Regions from separate parts of the Streptomyces sp. NBC_00057 genome, predicted to be linked through region 1. Evidence: riboswitches for the same ligand, from Rfam matches in the RefSeq annotation. Region 1 holds a riboswitch; each other region holds the start of a gene.
What was found. A riboswitch is a leader RNA that binds a small molecule or an ion and turns the genes downstream of it on or off. The one in region 1 is predicted to bind cobalamin.
Positions count from the first base shown of each region.

Region 2: another riboswitch for cobalamin. It lies ahead of OG953_RS39125 (ABC transporter substrate-binding protein); the one in region 1 lies ahead of OG953_RS32765 (cobalamin biosynthesis protein).
Region 3: another riboswitch for cobalamin. It lies ahead of OG953_RS30070 (prenyltransferase/squalene oxidase repeat-containing protein); the one in region 1 lies ahead of OG953_RS32765 (cobalamin biosynthesis protein).
Region 4: another riboswitch for cobalamin. It lies ahead of OG953_RS14785 (ribonucleoside-diphosphate reductase subunit alpha); the one in region 1 lies ahead of OG953_RS32765 (cobalamin biosynthesis protein).

Region 1 covers NZ_CP108256.1:6,967,958-6,973,440, reverse strand. The annotation lists gene OG953_RS32775 (anion permease) at 241-1,506, shown strand; gene OG953_RS32770 (hypothetical protein) at 1,542-1,772, shown strand; cobalamin riboswitch at 1,944-2,075, shown strand; gene OG953_RS32765 (cobalamin biosynthesis protein) at 2,220-3,248, shown strand; gene OG953_RS32760 (cobyric acid synthase) at 3,245-4,801, shown strand; gene cobN (cobaltochelatase subunit CobN) at 4,810-5,483, shown strand, end outside.
Region 2 covers NZ_CP108256.1:8,334,229-8,339,711, forward strand. The annotation lists gene OG953_RS39105 (acyl-CoA dehydrogenase) at 1-23, shown strand, start outside; gene OG953_RS39110 (hypothetical protein) at 50-196, shown strand; gene OG953_RS39115 (acyl carrier protein) at 284-562, shown strand; gene OG953_RS39120 (beta-ketoacyl-[acyl-carrier-protein] synthase family protein) at 559-1,782, shown strand; cobalamin riboswitch at 1,861-2,050, shown strand; gene OG953_RS39125 (ABC transporter substrate-binding protein) at 2,085-3,152, shown strand; gene OG953_RS39130 (FecCD family ABC transporter permease) at 3,149-4,240, shown strand; gene OG953_RS39135 (ABC transporter ATP-binding protein) at 4,237-5,058, shown strand; partial or broken gene OG953_RS39140 (IS701 family transposase) at 5,063-5,483, shown strand, end outside.
Region 3 covers NZ_CP108256.1:6,395,193-6,400,675, reverse strand. The annotation lists gene OG953_RS30090 (VOC family protein) at 90-833, opposite strand; gene OG953_RS30085 (ATP-binding protein) at 1,046-1,567, shown strand; gene OG953_RS30080 (hypothetical protein) at 1,538-1,744, opposite strand; gene OG953_RS30075 (RNA polymerase sigma factor) at 2,126-2,986, shown strand; cobalamin riboswitch at 2,977-3,112, shown strand; gene OG953_RS30070 (prenyltransferase/squalene oxidase repeat-containing protein) at 3,221-4,495, shown strand; gene OG953_RS30065 (SCO2322 family protein) at 4,492-5,178, shown strand; gene OG953_RS30060 (energy-coupling factor transporter transmembrane component T) at 5,175-5,483, shown strand, end outside.
Region 4 covers NZ_CP108256.1:3,214,274-3,219,756, forward strand. The annotation lists gene OG953_RS14775 (DUF3311 domain-containing protein) at 19-273, shown strand; gene mctP (monocarboxylate uptake permease MctP) at 270-1,907, shown strand; cobalamin riboswitch at 2,060-2,201, shown strand; gene OG953_RS14785 (ribonucleoside-diphosphate reductase subunit alpha) at 2,339-4,750, shown strand; gene OG953_RS14790 (ribonucleotide-diphosphate reductase subunit beta) at 4,750-5,483, shown strand, end outside.

The sequences.
Region 1 (5,483 bases):
AGGCGAACGGGTAAGCGATCGGCGGGATAAGTCACAAACCGGAGAAGTTCACAAAAGGGGTTACGGGGGGCGAATCAGGCCCGAATCGGCCCTGCGCCCGGCCCGCACCGCCCCGCGAAGGACAAACGGAACGACCCGACCCCAGTTGGAGTCACCACAGCGCCCCGCCCAGTTCACCTTCCGTTCATCCAGGTTGCCTACGGTCCACATGCCAATGACGTCGAACGATTGCCTGGGTAGATGGAACACATCACGCTGCTACTCGCGATTGTGATCGTGACAGCTCTAGTGTTCGATTTCACGAACGGTTTCCACGACACCGCCAACGCGATGGCGACCACCATCTCGACCGGTGCACTCAGACCGAAGACAGCGGTGGCCATGTCCGCCGTTCTCAACCTCGTCGGCGCGTTCCTGTCGGTCGAGGTCGCCAAGACGATCTCCGGCGGGATCATCAACGAGGACGGGCTGCGGACAGAAGTCATCTTCGCGGCACTCGTCGGCGCCATCCTGTGGAATCTGCTGACCTGGCTGGTCGGACTGCCGTCCAGTTCCTCGCACGCCCTGTTCGGCGGTCTGATCGGCGCAGCCGTGATGTCGGCGGGCTGGTCGTCGGTCAACGGCGACACCGTCGTCACCAAGGTGCTGCTCCCCGCGGTCGCCGCCCCGATCGTCGCCGGTCTGGCCGCACTGCTGGCCACCAGGCTGACGTACCGGATCGGCGGGAAGATCCGCAACGACGCCCAGGAGAAGGCCACTGCCAAGGGCTACCGTGCCGGCCAGATCGCCTCGGCCGGACTGGTCTCCCTCGCCCACGGCACCAACGACGCGCAGAAGACCATGGGCATCATCACCCTGGCCCTGGTCACCGGTGGCGTCCTGCAGCCCGGCTCCAACCCGCCGGTCTGGGTCATCGTCTGTGCCGGTACGGCCATCGCACTCGGCACCTACCTGGGCGGCTGGCGCATCATCCGCACCATGGGCAGCGGCCTCACCGACCTCAAGCCGCCGCAGGGCTTCGCCGCGCAGACCAGCGCGGCCACGGTCATCCTGGCCTCCTCGCACCTCGGCTTCTCCCTCTCCACCACCCAGTCCTGCTCCGGCGCCGTGATGGGCGCGGGCCTCGGCCGCCAGGGCGGCGTGGTCCGCTGGTCCACCGCCACCCGGATGTTCGTCGCCTGGGGTCTGACACTGCCGGCCGCGGGCCTGGTCGGCGCGGGCGCGGAACTCCTCACCAAGCAGGGCACCTGGGGTGTCGTGGTCGTCGCGGCGCTGCTCGTCGTGGGCTCCGGGGCGATCTGGCTGGTATCGCGCCGCAAGCCGGTCGGCCACGGCGATGTCGCGCCGACGGGCGGCGACGCCGAGCCCGCGGGGGTCGTCACCACGGCCATCGCCGCCGTCAGCCCGCCGCTCACCGCGGCCCAGGCAGCGGCCCAGGACCTCAAGACCACCATTCCGGCTCCGGCCGGAACCACCCAGGACCCGGCGCGACCCGCCACCGTCTAGGCCAGCCGCCTAGGCAGGCCGTCTAAGGATTCAGCATGAACATCGACTGGGCAGCCCTCGGCTCCGTCTTCGGCGTCTCCCTCGTCGTCACCGTCGCGCTGGTGGGTTTCTTCACCCTGGGCATCGTCGGTCTCTCCAAGCAGCCCGAACCGGCGGCGCAGGGCGGCTCCGGCGGCTCGCTGCTGCTGGCCCGCGTCGGCGCGTACGCCTGCTTCGCGCTGTGCGCTGCGGCGGTCGCGTACGGCATCTATCTGATCGTCGCCTGAGCCCTCCTCCGCGTACTCCCCCGTCGGGCCGGACACACCTCGTGTGTCCGGCCCGTTGTGGTGTGCCCGGCCCGATGTGGGGCTCAGCACACTGCACCGTCGCAGGTCAACGGCAAGTTGACGGGCGTTCGCGGAGCGTGGTGGACTGCCGGAGCCAATTACGGCGACAGCAGAGGAAGCCGGTGCGAATCCGGCGCGGTCCCGCCACTGTCACCGGGGAGCAGTCCCCCACACCGGAAGTCACGGCACGCGCGAGCGGGTTGGAAGGCCGGGGGAACTGCGGATCCGGGAGCCAGGAGACTCTCGTCGCCGGTCACGTCGAACCAGGGCGCGGACCCTGAGTGAGGACATATCGCCATGCCTGGCTGCCGTGCGTCCGTTGCTGTGGCGCTCTCGACGAGAGCCGCCTGTACGAAGGTCCTTCGAGGCGTAACGGCCGGTTGAGCCGTGCGTGCCGACCGCATTTTCGCGTACGGCGCCACGGCCGGTCTGATCGGCGATCTGCTGCTCGGTGACCCCCGCAGGGGACATCCGGTCGCCGCCTTCGGGCGGGCCGCAGCAAGCGTCGAGCGCTGTCTGTGGCGCGACCACCGCGGGTGGGGCGCGCTGCACATGCTCGTCTGCGCCGGAGGCGCCGCGGGTGGTGCCGCGCTGATCACCCGTGCCGTACGCAGCCACCCCGCCGCCTCCGTCGCACTGACCGCGGCCGCCACCTGGTCCGTCGTCGGCGGTACGTCCCTGGGGCGTGAGGCCCGGGCGATCGGCGGCGCCCTGGCCGCCGGTGACATCGAGTCGGCCCGTGAGCGTCTGCCGCATCTGTGCGGGCGCGACCCGTACTCCCTCGACGGACCGCAGATCGCCCGTGCCGTGGTGGAGTCCGTGGCCGAGAACACCTCGGACGCCGTGGTCGGCGCCCTGGTGTGGGGTGCGCTGGCCGGTGTGCCCGGCCTCGTCGGCTTCCGGGCCGCCAACACCCTCGATGCCATGGTCGGCCACAAGTCGCCCCGCCACCGACGCTACGGCTGGGCCTCGGCCCGCCTCGACGACCTCGCGGGCTGGCCCGGTGCCCGGCTCACAGCCCTGCTCGCCGTGGCCGCCGGGGGGCGGCCACGTGGAGCGGTACGGGCGTGGCGGGCCGACGCGGCGAAGCACCCGAGCCCCAACGCGGGCCCGGTGGAGGCCTCGTTCGCGGGTGCGCTCGGCGTACGGCTCGGCGGGACCCTCGCGTACGGCGGCCGGGTCGAACACCGCCCCGTCCTCAACGAGGCGACGGGCCGGGCGGTGGAGACCGAGGACATCGAACGCGCGGTACGGCTGTCGCGCCGGGTGAGTGCGCTGGCCCTCGGCGTGTGTGTGGCAGGACGACTGGGTGCGGGCCTCGCCGCACGACGGATCGCAGGACTTCGGTCCGCAGGACTTCAGGTCACGGGGCTTCAGATCACAGAACGTCGGATCGCAGGACGGAGACGGACATGAGCGGCGGGCTGCTGGTCGCCGGAACCACCTCGGACGCGGGCAAGAGCGTCGTCACGGCAGGCATCTGCCGCTGGCTCGTGCGCCGGGGCGTCAAGGTGGCGCCCTTCAAGGCGCAGAACATGTCGCTGAACTCGTTCGTCACCCGCGAGGGCGCCGAGATCGGGCGCGCCCAGGCCATGCAGGCCCAGGCCGCCCGGGTGGAGCCGACCGCGCTGATGAACCCGGTCCTGCTCAAACCCGGCAGCGACCGCTCCAGCCAGGTCGTCCTGATGGGCAGACCGGTGGGCGAGATGAGCGCACGCGGCTACCACGGAGGCAGGCAGGAAGCGCTTCTCGGCACGGTCGTGGACTGTCTGGAGCAGCTTCGGGGCACGTATGACGCAGTGATCTGCGAGGGGGCGGGCAGTCCGGCCGAGATCAATCTGCGGCGTACGGACATCGTGAACATGGGCATCGCACGGGCGGCACACTTCCCGGTGGTGGTCGTCGGCGACATCGACCGCGGTGGCGTCTTCGCCTCGTTCTTCGGTACGACGGCGCTGCTCGACGCCGAGGACCAGTCGCTGATCGCCGGCTACCTCGTCAACAAGTTCCGCGGCGACGTGTCGCTGCTGGAGCCCGGCCTGGAGATGCTGCGCGGGATCACCGGACGGCAGACCTACGGGGTGCTGCCCTTCGCCCACGGCCTCGGCATCGACGAAGAGGACGGGATGGGGGTCCCCCCTGCTCGAACGCAGTTGAGAGCTTGGGGGAGGGTCTCGCTGCGCGGAGCCGTACGCGAATCGGTCGTCGCGCCGCCGCACGGCGACGACGTGCTGCGCGTCGCGGTGTGCGCCGTACCCCTGATGTCGAACTTCACCGATGTGGACGCACTGGCCGCCGAACCGGGCGTCGTCGTCCGGTTCGTGGACCGCGCCGAGGAGCTGGCCGACGCCGACCTCGTCATCGTGCCGGGCACCCGCGGCACCGTGAACGCGCTGGCCTGGCTGCGCGAGCGCGGCCTCGCCGACGCCCTGGTGCGGCGTGCCGCCGAGGGCCGGCCGGTCCTCGGTATCTGCGGCGGCTTCCAGATCCTCGGTGAACACATCGAGGACGACGTCGAGTCGAGGGCCGGGCACATCGACGGCCTCGGCCTGCTGCCCGTACGCATCCGCTTCGACCGCGAGAAGACCCTCGCCCGCCCCGCCGGCGAGGCGCTCGGCGCCCCCGTCGAGGGGTACGAGATCCACCACGGCGTCGCCGATGTACGCGGCGGCGAACCGTTCCTGGACGGCTGCCGAGTCGGCGCCGTATGGGGCACCCACTGGCACGGCTCGCTGGAGAGCGACGAATTCCGCCGCCGCTTCCTGACCGAGGTCGCGCGGGCCGCCGGCCGGCGCTTCGTCCCCGCCCCCGACACCGGCTTCGCCGCGTTGCGCGAGGAACAGCTCGACCGCCTCGGCGACCTCATCGAAGAACACGCGGACACCGACGCGCTGCTGCGGCTCATCGAGTCGGGCGCACCGTCAGGACTTCCCTTCATCGCCCCCGGAGCACCTGGAGCACGCGCATGAACGCCCCTATGAGCACCGTGCTGTTGCTGTCGACCGCCGACACGGACCTCCTCGCCGCCCGCGCCTGTGGCGCGCGGTACCGGATCGGCAACCCCGCCCGCATCGACGCCCACAAGGAACTCCCCGCACTGATCGAGGGTTCCGCCGTCGCCGTCGTCCGCCTCCTCGGCGGCAAGCGCGCCTGGGAGGACGGGCTGGCTGTCCTCAAGGCGTCCGGCATCCCCACCGTGCTGCTGGGCGGCGAGGCCGTGCCGGACGCGGAGCTGATGGCCGAGTCGTCCGTACCCGCCGGTGTCGTCGCCGAGGCGCTGCGCTACCTCGTGGAGGGCGGTCCCGGAAACCTCGTAGAACTGGCCCGCTTCCTCTCCGACACCGTCCTGCTGACCGGCCACGGCTTCGCCGAACCGCAGAAGATGCCCGAGTGGGGCCTGCACGGCAGCCGCGAGTTCGTCGAGGGCCGCCCGACCGTCGGCGTGCTCTTCTACCGGGCGCACCAGCTGTCCGGGAACACCTCGTTCGTGGACGTCCTCTGCGACGCGGTCGAGGCCCGTGGCGCCAACGCCCTTCCCGTGTACTGCGGTTCGCTGCGCGGCGCGGACACCGGTCTCTACGAACTGCTCGGCAGGGCCGACGCCCTGGTCGCCACGGTGCTCGCGGCAGGCGGCACCCGTGCGTCGGACGC
Region 2 (5,483 bases), 1.4 Mb from region 1:
CGACGGCCCCGGGGGAGCAGTGAGGGCCGCGACAGGGATGGGAACAACTGTGCGGACGCAGCGGGTACGGGAGGCGGCCGAGGCCCTCGGTGTCCGCGTTGCGCTGCTGGTCTTCTGGGGTACGGCAGCCGTCCTGGCCCGGTGGTGCACGCAGCCGCAGCAGGGCGGTGGCGAATCGGTTCGGCACAAGGCGTAACTGGAGGCACGTCACCCAGTTGATTCGGCGTCGGGACGGTGCCCCCGCCGTCCCCGGCAGCCGTACCGAATGATGGAGAGGAAGCTCATGAGTGCGATTCATCCCAAGATCACCGAGGTTCTGACGCACACCTTCAAAGTGCCCGTCGCCGAGATCCGGCCGGATTCCACGATGGGCAGCATGGAGATGGACTCCCTCGCCGTCGCCGAGTTCGCCGTCCTCATCAGGGAGACGATGGGCGGCGACGGGGACTTCGACAAGCTCCCCAAGGACGCCACCCTGGCCGACATCACGGGGTACATCGACGCGACAGCCGGCAGTGGGGTGCTGATGGGCGGCGCGGCACCGACGAGCAACGCCCGATGAACAAGCCCGCGATTGCCGTAACAGGCCTGGGAATGATCACCCCGGTCGGCAACGACACCGAATCCACCTGGAAAGGTGTGTGCGCCGGAGTCTCGCCGGTGCGTACCGTCGCGGCACTCGAAGGGTGCGCGGTCGACTTCGCCTGCACGGTCGACGGTATCGATCTGGACGCCGCGATCGGCGGCCGCACGTCCTTCCGGATGGGGAAGTACGTCAAGTTCGCCGTTCTCGCCGCGCGGGAGGCGGTCGCCGACGCCGGACTCGACCCGGCGCGGTGGGAGGGCAGCAGGGTCGCGGTGGTCGTCGGCACCAGCAGCGGAGGTTCCGCCGCGCTGACCGAGCAGGCCGTCGTACTCGACCGGCGCGGACCGGATGCCACCTCGCCGTCGGGCATCCTGCTCACCATTCCGAACATGCCCGCGGCCGAGATCGCCATCCAGTTGCGGGCCACCGGCCCCAGCCTGGCACCGTGCACCGCCTGCTCGTCCGGCGCCACCGCACTGTCCGTCGCCCGCGATCTGCTGGTCACAGGACAGTGCGACATCGCGATCGCCGGAGCCACCGAGTCGATCGTCCACCCGGTCGCCATGACCGGATTCGCCCGGTCCGGAGCCACGGCCCGGGCGGAGGGCGACCCGGCCAGGCGGTGCCGGCCCTTCGCGGCCGACCGTGCCGGGCTGGTCATGGGTGAGGGCGCCGCCGTCATGGTGCTGGAACGGGCGGACGACGCCGTCGCCCGGGGCGCCGCGCCGCGGGCACTGCTGGCGGGCACCGGCGCCACCACCGACGCCCACCACCCCACAAGCCCGCACCCGTCCGGCGCGGTCGCCCAGGCCGCGGTCGAGGCCGCGCTGCGTGACGCGGGCTGGGTGGCCGAGGACGTCGAGCACGTCAACGCACACGGCACGGCGACACCGATCAACGACGCAACCGAGGCCGCCCTCATCGGCCGGGTCTACCCGCACCGGCCGCCCGTCACCGCCCCGAAGGGTGTACTCGGGCACTGCATGGGGGCGGCCGGAGCGATCGAGGCCGGACTGACCGTCCTGACGCTCCAGCGCGGAGTCGTACCGCCGATCGCCAACCTGGACGCCCCGGCGCCGGAGTTCGACATCAACTGCGTCACCGAGCAACCCCTGCGGCAGCCCATCCGGCGCGCCGTCAGCCACTCCTTCGGCTTCGGCGGGCACAACGCCGTGATCGCTCTTCAGCGTCCATAGGCATCGGGCAGGTGGTGCGACGGGAGCACAGCCCGGCGTACCACCGGCCACACCGCCCATGAGATGCGCGGAGGCTCGTGATAGCTTGCCGAAGCCAGTCAAACTCCACGTAGGGGTCAGGGAATCCGGTGAGAATCCGGAACTGACGCGCAGCGGTGAGGGGGACGGGCGGGGCCACGGCCACTGGGACCACCCGCGGGTGTCCTGGGAAGGCGTCCCGTCCGTAGGAGCCCGAGTCCGAAGACCTGCTGGCATCTGCGACCCGGTACCGGGCGCAGGACTCCGTACAGCGGGCTCCGCGCATGAGCCCCGAGACGCAGAGGGACTCCGTGCCGTCCATAGCCAGCCCTGTCCGCACCATTGCCCTGCTCTCGGCGGGACTCGTCCTGCTGACCGCCTGCGGGGGCGGAACGAGCAGCTCTGCCGCGAAGTCCGGCTCCGCCGACGGATACCCCGTGACGCTGAAGAACTGTGGACGCACCGTCACCGTCGAAGCCGCACCGCACCGGGCCGTCCCGGTCGACCAGGGATCGACGGAGATCCTGCTCTCCCTCGGCCTCGCCGACCGGCTGGCCGCCACCTCGACCTGGACCGACCCGGTGATGAAGGGCCTGGAGAAGGCCAACGCCAAGGTTCCCAGGATCGCGGACAACCGGCCGTCGTCGGAGAAGGTCCTCGACGAGGAACCCGACTTCATCAGCGCGTCGTTCGAGTCGACGCTCGCCAAGGGCGGCGTCGCACCCCGCGAACAGTTCGAGGATCTCGGCGTCCCCACCTATGTCTCGCCCGCCGACTGCACCGGCAAGGACAACAGCGGCGGCGGCGACGGAGCCCGTACCGCGCCGCTGACCATGGACAGCGTGTACGACGAAGTGCGCGACCTGGCCAAGGTGTTCGGCGTGCAGAAACGCGGCGACACGCTCGTGGCGCAGCTGCGGGCCCGGGTGAAGAAGGCGACCGAGGGCGTCGACGCCTCCGACGCCACCCTCCTCTACTGGTTCTCCGACTCCAAGGCCCCGTACCTGGCCGGCTGCTGCGGAGCGCCCGGCATCATCACCAGGGAACTCGGCGCGAAGAACGTCTTCGACGACACCCATGAGGAATGGCCCCAGATCAGCTGGGAGACCGTCGCCGACCGCAACCCCGACGTCCTGGTCATCGGAGACCTGACCCGCAAGGCACAGACCGCCGAGAGCGCCGCGAAGAAGATCGAATTCCTGGAGTCCAACCCCGTCACGAAGAACATGGACGCCGTCAGGCACAAGCGGTACGTCCTGCTGAGCGGCCAGGCCATGAACCCGTCCATCCGGACGGTCGAGGGTGTGGAACGCGTCGCCGCCGGGCTGCGCACATTCGGATTCACGGGGTGACGGACACCGAACGGGCCACGGCGGTGGACGCGCCATGGGCCTTTGAAGCAGCCGTGCGCAGTGGCACGGGGATGCGGAAGCTGCGCGGCGGAGCCCTGTGGGCCTGTGGCATCGCACTGCTCGTGCTGTCCGTCGCGGTCGCCGTCACCATCGGCCCGGCCCGTATCTCCGTCGCCGACGTCTGGTCCACGGTCGCCTCCCACCTGGGCTGGGGCCGGTCAAGGCTCACCCCGATCCGGGACGGCATCATCTGGAACCTGCGCATGCCGCGCACCCTGCTCGCCGCGGTGTGCGGCGCCGGGCTCGCGGTGTGCGGAACCGTCATGCAGTCCCTGCTCCGCAACCCGCTCGCCGACCCGTTCGTCCTCGGCGTCTCCTCCGGTGCGTCGACCGGCGCGGTCGTGGTCGTCGTCCTCGGCGTCGGCGGGGGAGCGGTGTCGATCTCGACCGGCGCGTTCATCGGCGCACTGTGCTCGTTCGCCCTGGTTCTGCTGCTGAGCCACACCCTGGGCGGCACGACCGACCGGGTCGTCCTCTCCGGTGTGGCGGCCATGCAGCTGTTCTCCGCGCTCACCTCCTTCGTCGTGATGACCGCCGCCGACGCCGAGCAGACCCGCGGGGTGCTGTTCTGGCTGCTCGGCTCGCTCAGCGGGGTCGGCTGGACCGATGTGTGGCTCTGCTCCGCCGTTCTCGTCGTGACGCTGCTGATCTGCCTCGGCCACGCCCGTACGCTCGACGCCTTCGCGTTCGGCCAGGACGCCGCCGCCACACTCGGCGTCCATGTCGCGCGCACCCGGATCGTGCTGCTCTGCACGACCGCGCTGCTGACCGCCGCACTCGTCAGCTCGGTCGGCGCCATCGGCTTCGTCGGTCTGGTCCTGCCGCACGCTGCCCGTGCGCTCGCCGGCTCCGGGCACCGGCGGCTGCTGCCGGTCACCGCCCTGGCAGGGGCGGTCTTCCTGGTCTGGGTCGACACCCTGGCCAGGACGGTCCTCGACCCGCAGGAAGTGCCCGTGGGAGTCGTCACCGCCCTCATCGGCGTACCCGCGTTCGTCCTGGTCCTGTACCGCAGCCGGAGGATCACATGACGGGTGGAGCCACTGAGGGGCTGTGCGCCGAGCGGGTCAGCCGGGAGGCGGGCGGCCGCCTCATCCTCGACGGGGTCCATCTCGCCCCGCCGCCCGGCGCCACCGTCGGGCTGATCGGGCCGAACGGCTCCGGCAAGTCGACCCTGTTGCGGGTGCTGGCAGGAGTCCTCGCCCCGGATGCGGGCGTGGTCTCCCTCGACGGCCGGCGGCTCGACGAGATCGGTCGCCGAACCGTGGCCCAGCGGGTTGCCGTGGTCGACCAGCATGCCGTCACCCAGGTCGAGTTGAGCGTCCTGGATGTGGTAAGCCTCGGGCGTATCCCGCACCGCAGGGCTTGGTCGGCACCAGGCCGGACGGACGACGACGCGGTGCGCGAAGCCCTGGAGCGGACCGGTCTCGCCGATCGCGGCGACCAGTCCTGGCACACCCTCTCCGGCGGTGAGCGGCAACGTGTCCAGATAGCGCGCGCACTGGCCCAGCAGCCGCGTGAACTGCTGCTCGACGAGCCGACGAACCACCTCGACATCCAGCACCAGTTGGATCTGCTGTCGCTGATCACCTCGCTGCCCCTCACCGGTGTGATCGCTCTGCACGACCTCAATCTGGCCGCGATGTTCTGCGATCGGATCGTCGTCATGAAGGAGGGGCGGGTGGTGGCCGCCGGGACCCCGGCGCAAGTGCTCACCGAGGAGCTGATCGCCGACGTCTACCGGGTCAGGGCGCGGGTCACTCCCGATGGCCCGGACGGGCGGCCCTCGGTGCGCTTCCTGCCCCAGCGGCCGGGGCCGGATTGGCTCGTTGTTCCGACTGTGCGATGAATCGTTGACGGTTGAGCAGGTCGAGTCGTGGTCCGAGGGGATAGCCGGGTTCCATGCCCGGTTCGCCCATCGTTTCGGCAGGTCGGAGCCCCGCGAGCGGGCGTCGGACTACCTGAACGGGTTGCTCGCGCCGCTTGAGAAAAAGAACGGGTGGACGCTGTCGGAGCAGGTCGGGCAGTTGCGCCCCGACGGCGTCCAGCGGCTGCTCAACCACTCCGGCTGGGACGAGAACGCGGTCCGCGACGATGTGCGGGACTTCGTCGTGGAGACCATCGGTGCCAAGGATGCGGTGCTGATCGGCGACGACACCGGCTTCCTGAAGAAGGGCACCAAGTCCGCCGGCGTCCAGCGTCAGTACACCGGCACGGCCGGCCGCACGGAGAACAGCCAGATCGGAACATTCCTGGCCTACGCCTCCTCCAGGG
Region 3 (5,483 bases), 570 kb from region 1:
TTGGCCAAGACGCCGCAGCCCAGCCCGCCCGGGAGCATGACACATGAGCACACAAGGCTCACGTGTCGGGATGTCGTCAAGGCTCCGCGTCAGGACGGGGCGAGGACGCAGAACTCGTGGCCCTCCGGGTCGGCCAGGCACGTCCACGGGACGTCGCCCCGGCCGAGGTCGATGTCGGTGGCGCCGAGGGCCCGCAGCCGGGCCACCTCCGTCTCTTTGTCGTCACCGGGGTACGGCAGCAGGTCAAGGTGGACGCGGTCTGGCACGGTCTTCGCGTCGGGCGTGCGGAGGAACTCGAGATACGGGCCGGCACCCTTGGCGGAGCGCAGCACCGCATGATCGTCGGTGACCTCGTGCAGGGTCCAGTCCATCGCCTCGTCCCAGAACCGGGCCATGGCCCGCGGATCCGCGCAGTCGACCACCACCGCGGCGATCGGCCCGGTGTCCCGGTAGATCTCCCGAGGCTCCAGCACGCAGAACTCGTTGCCCTCCGGGTCGGCGAGGACCGTCCACGGCACGTCGCCCTGGCCCACCTGGGCGGGCGTCGCACCGAGAGCCTGGAGGCGCGCGACCAACTCCGCCTGATGGGCCGCAGAGGTGGTGGCGAGATCGAGGTGCACACGGTTCTTTGTTGTCGTCTTGGGTTCCGGGACGGTAACGACGTCGACGCAGACGGCGACCGGGTCCGGCCAAACGAAGCCGCCGACGGGTTCAACGTTGGTCACGCCGGGTCCCTCGCTGTAAGCACTCCAGCCGAGCGCCTCCGCCCAGAACCGGCCGACCGCCGAGTCATCAAGAGCCTTTATGTTCACCTGAACAGGTCGCAGTGCCATGCCGGCGACCCTATGCGCTCTGCAACGACATCCGCAGGTACCGTCGCCAAACAAAGATCAACTCGCTCGCCGGCCGCAATGGTCAGCTGCGACTTTTCGAGATAGGTGACACCTGATCTTGGTGGTTGACACCACCCTGAGAAAAGCCGAAGCCGTACCGGATTTCTGCTGTGCCTGTTCCCACGGCCCGTACAGCGCTAGCGTCGGGTCCCATGATCGTATGGCTCAACGGCACCCATGGCGCAGGCAAGACGACGACCAGTGCACTCGTGCAGCAACTGATCCCGGATTCACGGGTGTTCGACGCCGAGAAGGTCGGCGAGACACTCATGGACATCACGCCAGCGCTGCCCTGGACGGGCAACTTCCAGCACTGGCCGCCGTGGCGGCCGCTCGTCGTCGAGACCGCCCGCCACGTACTCGACTACACCGGCGGCACTCTGGTGATCCCCATGACTGTCCTGGTCGAGCAGTACTGGCGCGAGATCAGCACGGGCCTCGCCCAACATGCCATCCCGGTACGACACTTCGTCCTCCACGCCGACCAAGACACCCTCCGCGGGCGCATCGAGAGGGACACTCTTATGGGCCCCTCCCCATTCCGTCTCGAACACCTTGAGCCCTACGCCGAGGCGGCCCGCACCTGGCTGCACGGCGAGGCCGAGGTCGTCGACACCACGCACCTCACGCCCGCCCAGGCCGCCCTACAGATCGCAGAGGCCGTCAAGAGCTGAGGTCCACCCGCCACGCGAAACAGGCGCAGGTGGCAAGAAAGAACGACCTTCCAGGAGGAACCGGCCGGGCATCCACTCGTACCGCACGGTTCCCTCGGCTCCGCCGGTCACCGCCCAGGTGCCGACCAGGCGGTCCAGGGCCTTCAGTTCGGCGCTCGGATGGTTGGTCTCAGACATCTCGTCCTCCTTGGTGGGTTCCGCTGGTTACCTCGTGGCCGGGTCCGGGTTCTCGACACCCCCTCGGCGTGATCCACATCACATGCACAGAAGTGTCGAGAACGGGCCGGCGACTCCGAGGTAGCCGCGAGAACCCTTTTCTGCTCCGCTCCGAGCAGGCGCGGCGCCGGCGCGAGCAGGAAGTGGGCATGGCCGAACTGGCCATGCAGGAACCGACCCGCCGGGCGGGCCCTGCGCAGGAGAGTGACGACGGCCTCACCCTGCTGCTGCTCTGCTGCCACCCCGCGCTGAGCCCGGTCTCCCAGGTGGCGCTCACGCTGCGCGGTCGGCGGCCTGACGACAGCCGAGATCGCGCACGCCTACGGAACGACCGAGACCACCATGGGTACCCGAATCAGCCGCGCCAAACAGCGGCTGGCCCGCGCCGGGGCCCGCTTCACCCCACCGACCGCCGCCGACCGGCACAGCCGGACGACCGCCGTCATGCGGGTGCTCTATCTCATCTTCAACGAGGGCTACACGGCCTCCACCGGTGACGAACTCGCCCGCATCGACCTGACTGGTGAGGCGATCCGGCTGACCCGGATGCTCAGAGACGCCGTACCGGATGGCGCCGAGGCGACCGGCCTGCTGGCACTGATGTTGCTCACCGAGTCGCGGCGCGCGGCCCGCACCGGCGACGACGGCGGGCTGGTGCCGCTGGACGAACAGGACCGCACGCGGTGGAATCGCGATCTCATCCGCGAGGGCACCCAGCTGATCGACGGCGTCTGGAACCGGCGCGAGACGGGCCCGTACCAGTTGCAGGCGGCGATCGCGTCCCTGCACGCGGCGGCCACGACGCCGGAACAAACGGACTGGCCGCAGATCGCGATGCTGTACCTGTGGCTGGAACGGCTCACCCCGACCGCGCCGGTGCGGCTGAGCCGGGTGGTCGCCGTCGCCCAAGCCTACGGACCGGCCCGAGGGCTGGCGCTGCTCGACGACCTCAACCGGCGCCACGGACTGGATCAGGACCCTCTCACCCGGCAACGGGAACGCGCCACGCGCGCCCACCTGGTGCAGATGACCGGCGACGCGGCCGGTGCGACGACTCTGTACCGCGAGGCGGCCGTCCTGACCGACAACCAGGTCGAGCGCCGCTGCGCTGCCAGGCATCCGCCGCACCGGCGATCATCAGGGGCCGGCCTGCTGCCCCGCCTCTCCTCCCCACCCCGGTCCGGGAAATCCGCGTCCCGGTAGAGTGTGCGAGTCGTCATCATGCCCGTTCAGGGGGAAGCCGGTGCAAATCCGGCACTGACCACGCAGCCGTGAACCGTCGTAGGAGACGGTGAGTCGGAATGCCCTGTCCGCGGTCGTGACCGGCTCGCACCACCGGAACCCCGGTGGTCGGCACCGTCGAGGTATACGGAGCCGGAGCCTGGTGCGTGAGCGTGCCTGTGCCCGGTTCCCCCCGCAGGAGAGGCCCCGCCCGCCATGACCGTACGCCGCAGCGCAGCAATGCTCGCCGCCACCGCCACCGTGCTCTGTGCGGCCGCTGCCCCGGTCGCGGTCGCAGCGCCGTCCCCGTCACCCTCGCCGTCCGTCGCACTGCCTTCCGGGCTGTACGGGACGAAGGACCCCACGTACGACGGTGTCTGGCGGCAGTCGCTGGCCTTCCTCGCCCAGCGGGTCGAGGGCGTCACGCCCGCCACGAAGTCGGTGGACTGGCTGATCGCCCAGCAGTGCGGCAACGGCGCCTACGCCTCGTACCGGCCCGATGTCTCCCAGCCGTGCACCGAGAAGACCGTGCTGGACACCAATGCCACCGCAGCCGCCGTCCAGGCGCTCGTCGAGGTGGGCGGGCACCGGGACATCGTGAACAACTCGGTGCGCTGGCTGAAGTCCGTACAGAACGAGGACGGCGGCTGGGGCTACACCGCGGGCAGCCCCAGTGACGCGAACTCCACCTCGCTGGTGATCGGCGCCCTCGCCCGGCAGGGCCAGCGGATCGCGGACATCACGACCCCGGGCGGCAAGACCCCCTACGACGCACTGATCGATCTCGCGATCCCGTGCGGCGGCAAGGACGGCGGCGCCTTCGCCTACCAGCCCGACAAGAAGGGGAAGCTCGCCGCCAACGCGGACGCCACCGCGGCCGCCGTGCTCGGCACGATGGGCAAGGGCCTGGCCGTCGGGGACAACGCCGCGGTCAAGGCGCCCAGCTGCCACCCGGGATCGGAGCTCACACCCGAGCAGGCAGCCCAGAACGGCGCCCACTTCCTCGCGGGCGCCCTCGCGACCAACGGTCATCTCGACCTGGCGCCGATGCCCGGCGCCACCGACTCCACCCCGCAGCCCGACTTCGGCAACACCGCGGACGCGGTCGTCGCGCTGTCGGCCGCGGGCCACCAGGACAAGGCGGCCAAGGCCGTGGCCTGGCTGAAGAAGAACTCCGCGGCCTGGGCCGAGCAGAACGGTCCCGCCGCCTACGCGCAGCTCACCCTCGCCGCGCACGCGACCGGCGCGGACGCCCGCGACTTCGGCGGCGTCAACCTGGTCGACAAGCTGAACGCGACCGGTCCCGCCCCCGCGGCCATCACGACGCCCGACCCGTCCGCCGACACCGGGTACGTGGCCACGGAGAAGGACCAGGTCCACAGCGGGGACGACGTGATCGGCGGCGTGTGGTGGTACGTCGGCATCGGCCTCGTCGTCGGTGCGGGCGCCGGCTTCCTGATCAGCGGCCGCCGGAAGAACCAGCAGCTGTGAGGCGGGCGGGAAGGGCCGCCGCTCTCCTGGTGGTGGGCGCCGTCCTGGCCGTGCTCGGCGCGGGGACGGCCCAGGCGGCCGGGTACCGGTACTGGTCGTTCTGGGAGGGCTCCGGCACCGGCTGGACGTACGCCACCCAGGGCCCGTCCCTGGTCCGGCCGGACGACGGCGCGGTGCAGGGCTTCCGGTTCTCGGTGAGCGAGGACTCCCAGGACTCGGCGAAGCCGCGCCACTCCCCCGGCTTCGCGAAGATCTGCGCGGACACCCCGGCCGAGGACGGCACCAAGCGGGTCGCGCTGGTCATCGACCCGGGCACGGCGGCGGACGCCCCGGCCGGCGAGACTCCGCCCGCGCTGCGTACCGCGTGCGCGCAGGTCGCCCCGGACGCGAGCACCGCGGAGGCGCTCGCCTCGGTGGCCAAACCGCTGCGCTACAGCAGCGACGCGCTGCTCTGTGCCATATCCGGCTATCCGGACTCGGGCTGCGGCGAACAGGTGTCGGGCAACGGGCACGAGGCGCCTGCCGCGTCCGCATCCGCGTCCCCGGCCGATTCCGCCGCCGACGGCTCGGGGGACTCCGGCGGCTCCGGAGGCGGACCGTCCGCCGGGGTGCTGGTCGGGGTCGGCGCCGTTCTCCTCCTCGGCATAGCCGCAGTCGTGCAGGCCCGCCGCCGCCGCGGATGACCGCCTCGACCACCGGCCCGGTCCGGCTGCGCCGCCCGCTGCGCGCCCCCGGGGCGACCCGGAGCAACGCCCTGCCCGCCGGGGCCTGGTGGGTGTGGGCGCTCGGCCTCGCCACCGCCGCCTCCCGGACCACCAATCCGCTGCTGCTCGGGCTGCTGGTCGGGGTTGCGGGTTACGTCGTCGCGGCGCGCCGCACGGACGCGCCATGGGCCCGTTCGTACGGGGCGTTCATCAAGATCGGGCTGTTCGTCGTCGGCGTACGGCTGGTCTTCTCCATCTTCCTCGGTTCGCCGATCCCCGGTACG
Region 4 (5,483 bases), 3.8 Mb from region 1:
AGGGGACGGAGTCGCCGTATGCCAGCAGACCCAGAAGGAAAACCGCCCACAGTCACACCCGTGCGGGTGGTCATCGCCCTCTGTCTCATCGCGCCGTTCGTGGCGATGCTCTGGGTGAGTTCGTATGCGAAGGTGGACCCCACCTTCATCGGCATTCCGTTCTTCTACTGGTACCAGATGCTCTGGGTGCTGATCTCCACCGCACTCACGGTGATCGCGTACAAGCTGTGGCAGCGTGACCAGCGCGCCCGCAAGGGGGGTGCTTCGGCATGAAGGACGGCGTGAACGGCGTCGCGCTCGGCGTCTTCATCTTCTTCTTCCTGGCCGTCACGGTCATGGGCTTCCTGGCGGCGCGCTGGCGGAAGGCCGAGAACGACGCCAGCCTCGACGAATGGGGCCTGGGCGGACGTTCGTTCGGCACCTGGGTCACCTGGTTCCTGCTCGGCGGCGACCTGTACACCGCGTACACCTTCGTCGCCGTTCCCGCGGCGATCTACGCGGCGGGCGCGGCAGGCTTCTTCGCCGTGCCGTACACGATCCTCGTGTACCCGCTGATCTTCACCTTCCTGCCGCGCCTGTGGTCGGTCTCGCACAAGCACGGGTACGTGACCACCTCGGACTTCGTCCGCGGGCGCTTCGGCTCGAAGGGGCTCTCGCTGGCGGTCGCCGTCACGGGCATCCTGGCCACGATGCCGTACATCGCACTCCAACTCGTCGGCATCCAGGCCGTGCTGGACGTGATGGGCGTGGGCGGTGGAGAGAACACCCACTGGTTCGTCAAGGACCTGCCGCTGCTGATCGCGTTCGCGGTGCTCGCCGCGTACACCTACTCGTCCGGTCTGCGGGCGCCGGCGCTGATCGCGTTCGTCAAGGACGGACTGATCTACCTGGTCATCGTAGTGGCGATCATCTACATCCCGATCAAGCTCGGCGGCTTCGACGACATCTTCGCCAAGGCGGGCGATGCGTTCTCCCAGACCAACCCGGCAACCGGCAAGCCGCGCGGCGCGCTCGCGCCGGGTGAAGCGGGCCAATGGGGTTACGCCACACTGGCCCTGGGCTCGGCGCTGGCGCTCTTCATGTATCCGCACTCGATCACGGCGACGCTCTCCAGCCGCAGCCGCAATGTGATCCGGCGCAACACCACGATCCTGCCGCTGTACTCGCTGATGCTGGGCCTGCTGGCGCTGCTCGGCTTCATGGCGATCGCCGCCGGGATCAAGGTGGACAACGGGCAGTTGGCCATCCCCCAACTGTTCGAGAACATGTTCCCCGACTGGTTCGCGGGGGTCGCGTTCGCCGCCATCGGCATCGGCGCTCTGGTGCCCGCCGCGATCATGTCGATCGCCGCGGCGAACCTCTTCACCCGCAACATCTACAAGGACTTCCTGAAGCCGGACGCGACCCCGGAACAGGAGACCAAGGTCTCCAAGCTGGTGTCGCTGCTGGTGAAGGTCGGCGCGCTCGCCTTTGTCCTCACCATGGACAAGACGGTCGCGATCAACTTCCAGCTGCTCGGCGGGATCTGGATCCTCCAGACGATGCCGGCCCTGGTCGGCGGCCTGTTCACCCGCTGGTTCCACCGCTGGGCACTGCTCGCGGGCTGGGCGGTCGGCATGGTGTACGGGACGGTGGCCGCGTACGGGGTCGCCAGCCCGACCCAGGCGCACTTCGGCGGGTCGTCCAAGGAGATCCCGGGCATCGGCGAGATCGGCTACATCGGTCTGACCGCGTTCGCGCTGAACGTGGTGGTGACGGTGGTGCTCACCCTCGTCCTGAACGCCGTGAAGGCACCCGCCGGGACCGACGAGACCTCCCCGGCCGACTACACGGCCGACGCGGGCGACCCGGGCGTCCGGGCGGAGCTCCCGCCGGCCACGGCGGGGGCCCCGGGCGGCGGCCACTGACGACCGCTCCCACGGCCGGATGACGGCCCGTCGCGCCCCCTTCAGCGGGGCGTGGCGGGCCGTCCGCCTGCTCCGACAGGGGATCTCACGGCTAGTCCTGTGGGCTCGACTTCTACTGCGCGACACAACATGTGGGGGCCGTCCCATCCAGCGGCCCCCACATGTATGCTCGTGCTCGCTGTCGCCGCAGGGAAATCCGGTGCGAATCCGGAACTGTCCCGCAACGGTGTATTCGGTGCACTTTTGTGCACCCGCAAGTAAGTCCGAGGACCTGCCGACAGCGCATCCGGCTCGACCGAACCGGATGCCAGACGTCCGGGCCTCGCGGATGGGCCGGTGGACGCCGCAATGAGTGCTGCCCGACGCGGGCCCGCCTCTGCCCGGCTGCCCCGCTCCCCGCCGGCCCCGAGCCGAGCGAGGGAGAGCACCACGTGACCATCGCGCCAGCCGATCCGGCTTCAGTCGCCGTGTCCGAAGCGGCCGAGTCCGAGGGAACCGCACACGACGGACCGGGGACCGCACTGCTGCGGACCCTGACCGACCTCACCGTCGATCTGCCCGACACCGACCCCGGTCGCGTCGCCGCCGCCGCGCTGCGCGGCCGTAACGCCCGGTCGGACGAGGCAGAGTTGCGCTCGCTGGCCACGGAGGCCGCCGCGGGGCTGATCTCCGAGGACCCTGCCTACTCCCGGCTCGCGGCCAGGCTGCTGACCCGCACCATCGCGGACGAGGCGGCGGGTCAGGGCGTGGTCTCCTTCTCCGCCTCGGTGGCCGTCGGGCACCGAGAGGGCCTGATCGCGGACCGTACCGCCGAGTTCGTCGCGCTGCACGCGGCCGCGCTCGACGCGCTGGTGGAGCGTTCACTGACCGACGGCGCCGACGACCGCTTCGGTTACTTCGGGCTGCGGACCCTGCACAGCCGCTATCTGCTGCGTCACCCGCACACCCGCCAGGTCATCGAGACGCCGCAGCACTTCATGCTGCGCGTCGCGGCCGGGCTCGCCGAGGACGACTCGAAGCGCGCCCTGGACGAAGTCGCGGCACTGTACGGGCTGATGAGCCGGCTCGACTACCTGCCGTCCTCGCCGACCCTGTTCAACTCCGGCACGCGGCATCCGCAGATGTCCTCCTGCTATCTGCTGGACTCCCCGCTCGACGAGCTCGACTCGATCTACGACCGCTACCACCAGGTGGCGCGGCTCTCCAAGCACGCGGGCGGCATCGGTCTCTCGTACTCCCGCATCCGCGCCCGCGGTTCACTGATCCGCGGCACCAACGGGCACTCCAACGGCATCGTGCCGTTCCTGAAGACGCTCGACGCCTCCGTCGCCGCGGTCAACCAGGGTGGCCGCCGCAAGGGCGCCGCCGCCGTCTACCTGGAGACCTGGCACGCGGACATCGAGGAGTTCCTGGAGCTGCGCGACAACACGGGTGAGGACCAGCGGCGTACGCACAACCTCAACCTGGCGCACTGGATCCCGGACGAGTTCATGCGCCGGGTCGACGCGGACGGCGACTGGTCGCTGTTCTCCCCGGCGGACGTGCCCGAGCTGGTCGACCTGTGGGGCGAGGAGTTCGACGCCGCGTACCGCGCAGCCGAGGCCAAGGGGCTGGCCCGCAAGTCGATGCCGGCCCGTGAGTTGTACGGCCGGATGATGCGCACCCTCGCGCAGACCGGCCAGGGCTGGATGACGTTCAAGGACGCCTCCAACCGGACCGCGAACCAGACCGCCGAGCCGGGCCGCGTCGTCCACTCGTCGAATCTGTGCACCGAGATCCTCGAAGTCACCGATGACGGCGAGACGGCCGTCTGCAACCTGGGTTCGGTGAACCTCGGTGCGTTCGTCGCCGACGGTGGCATCGACTGGGAGCGGCTGGACGCGACCGTCCGCACCGCCGTGACCTTCCTCGACCGGGTCGTCGACATCAACTTCTACCCGACCGAGCAGGCCGGCCGGTCCAATGCGAAGTGGCGCCCCGTCGGCCTGGGCGCGATGGGTCTGCAGGACGTCTTCTTCCAGCTGCGGCTGCCGTTCGACTCCCCCGAGGCCCGCGCGCTCTCCACGAAGATCTCCGAGCGGATCATGCTCGCGGCGTACGAGGCGTCCTGCGCGCTCGCCGAGCGCTCCGGCCCGCTGCCCGCCTGGTCCGAGACGCGTGCCGCGCGCGGTGTGCTGCACCCCGACCACTACGACACCGAGCTGAACTGGCCGGAGCGCTGGGACGCGCTGCGCGCCCGGGTCGCGAAGACCGGAATGCGCAACTCGCTGCTGCTCGCCATCGCGCCGACGGCGACGATCGCCTCGATCGCAGGTGTGTATGAGTGCATCGAGCCGCAGGTCTCCAACCTCTTCAAGCGCGAGACGCTCAGCGGTGAGTTCCTCCAGGTCAACGCATATCTGGTGGATGAGCTGAAGCAGCTCGGCGTGTGGGACGCGCGGACCCGTGAGGCACTGCGCGAGGCGAGCGGTTCCGTGCAGGGCTTCGCCTGGATCCCGGAGGATGTGCGGGCGCTGTACCGCACGGCGTGGGAGATCCCGCAGCGCGGTCTGATCGACATGGCGGCGGCCCGTACGCCGTTCCTCGACCAGAGCCAGTCGCTGAACCTGTTCCTGGAGACGCCGACGATCGGCAAGCTCTCCTCGATGTACGCGTACGCCTGGAAGCAGGGGCTGAAGACGACGTACTACCTGCGCTCGCGCCCGGCGACCCGGATCGCCCGCGCGGCCTCCGGCCAGGCCGCGGCCGCCGCTCCCATTCCCGTGCAGCAGGCCCAGGCTCCCGACGCGGACGCGATCGCCTGCTCCCTCGAAAACCCCGAGTCCTGCGAGGCCTGCCAGTAATGAGCTCCACCAACTCCGAGAAGAACCTGCTCGACCCGGGCTTCGAACTGACCCTGCGGCCCATGCGCTACCCGGACTTCTACGAGCGCTACCGGGACGCGATCAAGAACACCTGGACGGTGGAGGAGGTCGACCTCCACTCCGACGTCGCCGACCTCGCCAAGCTGTCCCCCGGCGAGCAGCACATGATCGGCCGGCTCGTCGCGTTCTTCGCGACCGGTGACTCGATCGTCGCCAACAACCTCGTGCTGACGCTGTACAAGCACATCAACTCCCCCGAGGCGCGGCTGTACCTGAGCCGTCAGCTCTTCGAGGAGGCCGTACACGTCCAGTTCTATCTGACGCTGCTCGACACCTATCTGCCCGACCCGGACGACCGTGCGGCGGCGTTCGACGCGGTCGAGGAGATTCCGTCGATCCGTGAGAAGGCGCAGTTCTGCTTCAAGTGGATGGACTCGGTCGAGAAGATCGACCGCCTGGAGACGCAGGCCGACCGCCGCCGCTTCCTGCTGAACCTGATCTGCTTCGCCGCGTGCATCGAAGGCCTGTTCTTCTACGGTGCCTTCGCCTACGTGTACTGGTTCCGGTCCCGCGGCCTGCTGCACGGCCTGGCCACCGGGACCAACTGGGTCTTCCGCGACGAGACCTGCCACATGGAAGCCGCCTTCGCAGTCGTGGACACCGTCCGCAAGGAGGAGCCGGACCTCTTCGACGACAAGCTTGAGCAGCAGGT